One region of the Fructilactobacillus sp. YLN 2507 genome, then DNA from elsewhere that is predicted to be linked to it. Evidence: predicted binding sites of a transcription regulator. Region 1 holds the regulator's gene; the other holds the start of a gene.

Evidence for each region. The regulator LexA, encoded in region 1, represses DNA repair genes until DNA is damaged. The targets are predictions, from matches to a motif close to CNAACANNTGTTNG.
Region 2: a site for LexA is predicted at 1,796-1,809, ahead of recA (recombinase RecA). Genes of this name have one in related genera too.

Annotation. Positions count from the first base shown of each region.
Region 1 is NZ_CM184303.1:573,225-577,651, forward strand. Features, by position in the region: gene AC0GLY_RS03030 (CPBP family intramembrane glutamic endopeptidase) at 1-475, shown strand, start outside; gene AC0GLY_RS03035 (hypothetical protein) at 484-1,107, shown strand; gene AC0GLY_RS03040 (phosphatidylglycerophosphatase A family protein) at 1,110-1,610, shown strand; gene AC0GLY_RS03045 (hypothetical protein) at 1,665-1,892, opposite strand; gene lexA (transcriptional repressor LexA) at 1,926-2,561, opposite strand; gene AC0GLY_RS03055 (DUF896 domain-containing protein) at 2,709-2,960, shown strand; gene AC0GLY_RS03060 (YneF family protein) at 2,986-3,204, shown strand; gene AC0GLY_RS03065 (lysophospholipid acyltransferase family protein) at 3,218-3,847, opposite strand; gene AC0GLY_RS03070 (tRNA1(Val) (adenine(37)-N6)-methyltransferase) at 3,922-4,427, shown strand, end outside.
Region 2 is NZ_CM184303.1:1,329,559-1,333,985, forward strand. Features, by position in the region: gene AC0GLY_RS06740 (GNAT family N-acetyltransferase) at 1-386, shown strand, start outside; gene AC0GLY_RS06745 (hypothetical protein) at 399-575, shown strand; gene AC0GLY_RS06750 (AzlD domain-containing protein) at 611-937, opposite strand; gene AC0GLY_RS06755 (AzlC family ABC transporter permease) at 924-1,631, opposite strand; gene recA (recombinase RecA) at 1,836-2,942, shown strand; TPP riboswitch at 3,064-3,154, shown strand; gene AC0GLY_RS06765 (ABC transporter ATP-binding protein) at 3,217-4,427, shown strand, end outside.

The DNA.
Region 1 (4,427 bases):
TAAGCATGGATTGAATAAATCGGATTGGAAGTTAATTATAAAGGCTTTGCTATTTTTTTATTTGGTAGAAATCGGGTTGTCTACTTTGAACATTCTAATTTATAAACAAAGCGGGACAGAAAATAATGACATTATTTTGTCTTTGGTAAAGAGTAATCCAATTGTTTTAATTTTAATGAGCTTTACTATGACTTTTTGTTCACCAGTTTTAGAAGAATTGGTATTCCGTGGCTATCTTATCAAAGGATTTTTCCCAAAGTTTAAACCATTAATTCCCATGATAGCTAGTGGAATATTATTTTCGATTGGTCATGTTAGTAGTAATCCTATTAGCTTTTTAATTTACATGTCCTTAGGAATGATTCTTGCCTATGTTTACTTAAAGCAAGATAAAATTGAAGTTTCAATTGCACTTCATTTTTCGAACAATTTAATTGCAACAACGTTAATGATTATCGGAGTATTGGTAGGATAGGAAAATAAATGAACATTTCAGAGTTTAATTACTATAATAATTTAAAAAATCGATTAGCAAAGGTTAAAAATGAAATTAATTTGGAAAAGAAAAATTATTTAAAAAGAATTACTAATTTAAACCAATTGAAAAATGATTATGATGTTACTACAATTGACCAATTAGTTAGTGTTTTAAATAATGGTGATGAAAATCAAATTAGTATTGATTTAAAAAATGCTTTGCAGAATCGTGATAAGCAATATTTGATCAATAATTTGCCAAAGCTTGATGAAGCTGAGTTTGAAAAGATTAGTTCAATGGATAAAGAAGCTATAAGCGTTAAAAATAACTTACAAGTGGCTACTAATTTTTACAGTGAATTTGCTTTACCAGTGATTGATGAATTAGAAAAAAGTAAATTAGTCCGGATTGATGGTTTGGAATCGTCAGGGAATGAAATTGATATATTTCTTGAAATTGATTATTTTTCAACATATGATGACTTCAAAGAGGATTTTGCTGGAGCTGAATTTGTTTCAGAAATTGTTAAAAAGCATTTGGAAAAACAGCAATCAATGAGTATGATAATTACAGCAGATAATTATCCAAATCAATATGACATTACAATTATGCCAGAAGAAGGAGAATAGAAATGGTCGATAGAAGAGATTACAAATATCCTGATACACAAGCGTATGATGCTGTAGTTAGAGCATTAAATGAAAATGATGTGACAGTTAGGGATATTTCAAAGGTTGTTTACAATTTACAAAAGAAATATATAAAGATTCCTAGTATGGAATATGTTGATAAGATTGTGATTGATGTTTTACACAAACGTGAAGTTTTAAATAATGCTTTAGTTGGTTTAGAAATTGACCGATTAGCGTCAGAACACAAGCTTAATGAGCCACTTCAGAGTATTGTGGAACATGATTTAGGAGTTTTTGGAGTGGACGAAACATTAGCATTGGGAATTGCCAATATTTATGGAACGATTGGAATTACTAATTACTGTGGTTTAGATACGAATAAACAAGGGATTGTAAGAACTCTTGATCAAAGAACTGATCGAGTTACTACTTTTATTGATGATATTGTGGCCTCAGTTGCAGGGGCTGCTTCTGCTAAAATTGCTCACGAAAATTCATAGTATAAAAAATTCTCTCCGTTTTTATAATAAAAACGGAGAGAATTTTTTTTATGATTAATTTGCAGGTTTCACTGCCTTGACACATTTAGGACCAAATTCAAATTCATCGTCTAGTAATTCTGCCTTACCAACGTTTTTTCGGATTACTTTTAACCAGTTTGACTCATTATCACCAAGTCCGGTTTGACTAACAAAAACAACTTCTACTAAATCGCCAACTTTATATGGAATTGCTTTATCAAACTCTTGAAGGGTATATGTTTCATATGCTTTAGTTTTCATGTTTATTACTCCTAAATTATTATTTAATCTTATTTAGTTTACATCAGAACGATATAAACCGACAACTTTACCTAAAATTGTACAATTTTTTAAAATGATTGGAGCCATTGAATCATTTTCTGGCTGAAGTCGAAAATGATCGCTTTCTTTAAAAAATCGTTTACAAGTTGCTTCACCTTCATCATTCATAGCAATCACAATTTCACCATTTTCAGCATTTTGCTGGCGGCGAACAATGACTTGATCTCCGTCTAAAATTCCAATTTTAATCATACTAGTTCCACTGATGGTTAGCATAAAAAGTGAATCAGCATTTTGAGCTAAGTTTTCGGGTACTGGGAAATAATCGGTGGCTTCTTGGACGGCTAAAATTGGTTCACCAGCTGCAACAACTCCTAACAGTGGAATTTCCTTGCTATGAATTTCAGGAGTTAGGCCTAAAAATTCGATTCCATCAGAGGTAACTTCCAAGGCACGTGGTTTAGTGGGGTCTTTACTTATATACCCCTTTTTTTCTAAACGAGATAAATGTCCATGGACTGTTGAAGTTGATGAAAGTCCAACCTCTTTTCCAATTTCTCTTACAGTGGGGGGATAACCATGTTCTCGGACATTATTATAAATAAAACGTAGAATATCCTTTTGTTTTGTATTTGCATTTATTGACATCATTACACCTCTAAAAATGATTATTACATAGTATGTTAAGATTAACATATTTTATGTGGTTTGCAAACACTAGTTCGCATCTGAAAACTTTGTTTCTGTAAAATTTCATGCTATTATAGAGATAATTAAATCTAAGGAGTTGTTGACATGGCTGAAGATCCAGAACTTAAAAAAATCATCCCAAGGATTAACGAATTAGCAAAAAAAGCTAAATTGCAAGACTTGTCTGATGAAGAAAAAGAAGAACAAAATCGTTTACGTAAACAATATCTAAAGCGTTTTAAATCCAACTTTAGAAGTCAAATTGAAATGACTCAAGTTTACGATAAAGATGGAAAAGAAGTTACGCCAGATGAAGTCAAAGAAGTTCAGCGTAAAAAAGATCTTAGAGATGATTAAAATAATAACAAAGGAGAATTAACTTATGGCAACTTGGATGTGGATCGGATTAATCTTAGTCGCACTTGCTGCTGGGCTAGCACTTGGCTTTTTTGGTGCTCGTAAATACATGGAAAAATATTTAAAAGAGAATCCCCCAATTAACGAAGAGCAATTAAAGGGAATGATGCTTCAAATGGGTCAAAAGCCTTCTAAGAAGAAATTGAACCAAATGATGAATTCAATGAAACGAAATGCAAAATAAAAAACGTCACTAATTAGTGACGTTTTTTTGATTCATCAATATATACGTAATTTGGATTGATTTCTGCGTCTAAAGTTTTAAAAGCATCACTCATTTGTTTTTCAACTAAGGCCTGATTTTGATTATTTAGTTTGAGATTTTTATCTACGAAAATTGGATTACCAAAATTAATATGGGCTTTGTGGCGACTGAATAATTCTTTTAAAGTCAATGGACCTTGATAAACAACGGGTAAAATTGGAACACCGGACATTTTAGCAATCATGGCAGCGCCGCCTTTTAGTTTAGTAGAATGTCGCGTTCCAGAAGGAAAAATTACTACTGATAAATTAGTTTTACGAAGGATCTTGATTGGGCGCTTAATTACTGATATTCCAGGATTGTTACGATCAACTGGTTCAACATTTAATTTAGTAAGAAACCACCCCATAATTGGGTTTTTAAATAATTCTTTTTTAGCAATGAAATATAATTGCTTAGGCAATAAGACTACTGCAAAATAAATCATATCAAACCACGTACGATGTGGTGCAACGAGAATGTAATTTCCCTTTGGAATACGATCTCGATTCATCACATCAATTTTTCCATTGGCAAGACGAATAAGTCCTTTAGCTAATGAAAAGATAAATGAATAAAACAATCTTCTCATCCTCCTTTTTGAGTTGTACAATTGATATTATAGCATTATAACGAAATGTAAAAGGGTGAAAAACGATGAATCAACCAATTGAATTAAAAGCTGGTGAGCGGATTGATCAATTATATAGTAATGATATTAAAATTATTCAAAATGCCGAAGTTTTTTCTTTTTCATTAGATGCAGTGATGTTGGCTAACTTTGCAAAAGTTAAGCAAGGACAAAAAACTAGAATTGTAGATCTTTGTGCTGGAAATGGAGCAGTAGGATTATTTATTAGTAAGAAAACCAAGGGTAAAATTATTGAAATTGAAATTCAATCAAGATTGAGTGACATGGCAGCTAGAAGTGTCGCTTTAAATAATTTAGATGATCAAATTTCAGTTTTTAATTTTGACTTAAAGGACAGCTTAGCACATTTAAAAAAAGAATCGTTTGATACGGTAACGGTTAATCCACCTTATTTTGCGAATGAAAAGCAAAGTCGAAAGAATCCTAATCCATATTTAGCAATTGCTCGACATGAAATCAAAACAAATTTGGCAATGGTAATAAAGACTGCTAGTGAACTTTTGAAAAATAA
Region 2 (4,427 bases), 730 kb from region 1:
AAAAGGACATTGATAATAGTACTTCATATGTAATCGATGTTGACGGAAAGGTTGCCGGTTCGGCTACTCTTCATTTAGGAATTGACCCTGATTACATTGAAATGGAAGAAGGAGAATGGGATAACGGAGCAACTGCTCATTATTCAGCAATTCACCGAGTTTCAGTTTCACACGAATACCGCGGCCAAGGCTTAGCTGGTAAATTAATCAGTGGATTATTCACCGTCTCATCATTACTTGGCTTTAAAGATGTTAGAATTGATACACACCCAATGAATAAAGGAATGCAACACATCATTTTATCCTGTGGGTTTACTAAAAAAGGAATTATCCGAACTAAAGCCGAAGACGACGATCGTTTCGCTTACCAAATCGAATTACACTAATAGGAGTTTTAAATGAGTAATGAAGCAGTTTTAATCAAATTGATTATTATGGTTCTTGCCGCAATCTTAGTAACCATTGCCAGTTTAGTTTGGTCATATAAAACCCAACACACTTGGCACTCAAAACGATTTGCCGCATTAACCATCTTATTAATTGGTTTTGTTTTCATCTTCATTATCCTAATTTAAAATAAAAGACCCCGAAAAATTTTTTGGGGTCTTTTTTAAGCTAAAATTCGAATAATTGCAAGCGAGATAATTCCCACTGCCACAATTATCAATAGATTTTTACTGATGATTGCTGAAATTACAGTAGGAATTGAAGCTAATAAATTTTCAATATTTAGCGTAGGCAAGTGACCTAAATGTTGTTCAAATAAGCCACTAAACCACAGTGCTGACATAATTACGACTGGTACAAAACTTAAAAATTCAACAACTGAAATTGGTAATTCAAACTTTTTTAATAGAATAAATGGAATTACCCTCGTTAACCAAGTTACAATGCCACAACCAATGATGACCAATATCACAAATTTAAAAGAAAGCATTTTTAATTTTCACTCCTAACCAACACCCAACCAAGCTCACTACCAAAAGGAGCAAACTACTGGGGACAAAAATCAAGCCAATGTAAGTTAAAACTAACGTGACTAATACCATCAAGATTTGTAGTTTGAAAGGCATCGTTTTATCTGCTGCAATTTGCAGATACAGTAACCCAATAAACATGGCGATAAAGGCAAAATCAAGGCCAAACTGATTAGGATCAGGAATCAAACTACCTAGGCTGCCACCTACGCCAGATGCTAAGACCCAGGTTAAATAAGCAATGATGTTCGCACTATTTAACCATTCAAAGGTAATTATCCGATGGGTATAGTTCAATTTATTCATGGTTAAGGCAAAGGTTTCGTCAGTTAGAAGTGAACCTAAAATAATGTTGCGCGTCATTGATTCCTTTTTCAGATACGGTGCCACCGTCATCCCCATCAATAACATCCGGGCTGACAGTAAAAAAACAGCAACTAAAATTGATAGCATTGTCCCTCCTGCGACCAGCATACTAACGATGACAAACTGCGCTGCCCCCGAATACGTGATTGCTGACATCAAAACAATTACTAACACATTTAATCCTGCCGCTTTCGCAACAATTCCAAATGCTAAGCCAACCCCAATGTAGCCTGATAAAGTCGGAATTGTATCTTTAATTCCGGAACGTACTGATAGATTACTATTCACAAGGATCCATCCCTTCACTTTCGATTTATAATCTTAATTATTATATAATTAATTTGTGGAAATTTTTAGCTAAAATTAAAATCAAATATAATTAACGTATAAAAATGAATTGATTATGGTGGAAATTACGTAAATAATAGAGTAAAATAAAGAATATCGATAAGCGAACAAACGTTCACATTTTAAAAATAGAAAGGTGTTTTTATGGCCTCAAGTTCTAAGAAAAACGCTCAAGATGCTCGTCAAGCTGAGCTTGATAAAGCATTAAAACAAATTAAAAAAGAATTTGGTACTGGAGCAATCATGCGTATGGGTGAAACCCCCGAAAACTCAGTTAGTGCAATTTCGACTGGAATTTTATCATTAGATATTGCCCTTGGAGTCGGTGGATTTCCTCGTGGTCGTGTGGTTGAAATCTTCGGTGCCGAATCTTCTGGTAAAACAACAATTGCCTTACAAACCGTTGCAGAAACACAAAAAAATGGTGGAACTGCTGCCTATATTGATGCGGAAAACGCCATGGACCCCGAATATGCCAAGGCACTCGGGGTTGATATCGATAATCTCCTTCTTTCACAACCAGGAACTGGTGAAGAAGGTCTTCGAATTGCCGATGCCTTAATTGGCTCTGGTGCAATTGATTTAGTCGTAGTTGATTCAGTCGCTGCCCTAGTTCCTAAGGCAGAAATTGAAGGTGATATTGGTGATTCACACGTTGGTTTACAAGCTCGTTTAATGTCACAAGCTCTTCGTAAATTAACTGCCAACATCAACAAAACTAATACCGTTGTGATTTTCATTAACCAACTTCGGGAAAAAGTTGGAGTGATGTTTGGTAATCCTGAAACTACTCCTGGTGGTCGGGCCTTGAAATTCTATTCCAGTGTCCGTTTAAGAGTTAGTGGAACCAAACAACAAAAAGACGGTCAGGAAGTGGTTGGGAAAGAAACCAAGATTAAAGTTGCCAAAAACAAGGTGGCTCCTCCATTCAAGACTGTGGACACCCTTATGAGTTTTGGTAAAGGGATTGAACCCGTTGCTGATATGGTGAACTTAGCGGTTGATAAAGATATTATCGACAAATCCGGTTCATGGTATTCATATGGTGAAGAACGTCTAGGTCAAGGTCTTAACAAGACCGTCGCCAACTTGAACGAAAAACCTGAATTAGTGGAAGAACTAAATCACAAAGTTCGGGTAGCCTACGGAATTGAAAAAGAAGAACCTACTAAAACAGAAAAAGTAGAAAAGCCTGCAAAGGCAACTAAGGAAACTGATAAACCAGCTGAAGATCCAACTTTAGACGTTTAAATCAAAAAACTCTCAAAATAATCGTAATTGACTATTTTGGGAGTTTTTATTTTGGAAAAATCGTTAGTAATTTCAAGGTCACAAAGCATTTCAGCTCTTTCTTTGGTATAATAAAGACACAATTAAATAGCTGGGGTGCTTAACGGCTGAGATTATACCCATTGAACCTGATCTAGGTAATGCTAGCGGAGGTAATCTGACAAACAGTTGTCTAATTTTAATAAAACAAAAGCCGTCTTCTTAATTGAAGATGGCTTTTTCTTTGGAGGAAGCTATGATGAACAACATTGAGGTCCAAAACTTCAACTTTAAGTATCAAAAAAATGAGAACCCAATTTTCAAAAATGTCGATGTCACTTTTCCCGGTGGTGAGATTTCACTCCTAACAGGTCCATCCGGTTGTGGGAAATCAACGTTGATGATGATCATTGCGGGGTTAGCTGGTAAGACCACATACAGTGGGAAAATTAAAATTAATGGAACCAACATTAAAAAGATTTCGCCACTTGAACGGGCCAAACTAATTAGCATGATGTTTCAAGATCCCAATCAACAATTTGTCATGCAAAAAGTCAGTGAAGAACTAATTTTTGCGTTAGAAAACATTCAAACTCCTCCAGCGGAAATTGAAGCTCGGGTCCAAGCGGCGTTAGCTTTTTGTGAGATTCAACCTTTGGCACAACGAAAAATCATCACCCTTTCTGGTGGTGAAAAACAAAAAGTAATTCTGGCAACCATGGTGGCCTTAGATTCTGACATTCTGTTGTTAGACGAACCCTTTGCTAGTATTGATTTACCAGCTAAGCAAGCCATTCTGGAAAAATTAGTTAAACTGCAACAAGAAAGGCACAAGACAATCATCATCTCGGACCATGATTTAACTGGTTATGCAGGCTTAGTTAAGCATTTATTCCGAGTGGAAGGAACTTCAATTAAAGAACTTTCAGCTCCGGAAACTTACAAAATTTTAAATAACGATTATCAACCAGATATACATTTTAATTTGCCAATGAAAAATTACGACATTAATGTAGCTGATTTTAGTTTTAAAGCCCAACAACACACTTTGTTGACTTGTCCTGATTTTAAATTTTATCAAGGGTGTACCTTGCTAACTGGTGCCAGTGGAATTGGTAAATCGACGCTCTTTCGTTCACTTACGAAGCTCAAAAAGTACAGTGGAGATGTTTTTTTAAATGGAAAAAATATCAAAAAAATAAAGGATCAACTATTTTATCAACAAATTGCTTTAATTTTTCAAAATGCCAACGACCAATTCTTAAACGTAACCGTTGCCGAAGAACTACAATTAGCAAAAGCAACTGCCCTATCAGACTTTTGGACTGATGAAAAAATTACAGCTACTTTAAAGACCCTACAACTTGACGATAAAATGGAACAAGTGGTTTACACGCTGAGTGGTGGACAAAAAAAGAAACTACAAATCTTATTAATGTTAATTCGGGACCCTCAAATTATGTTACT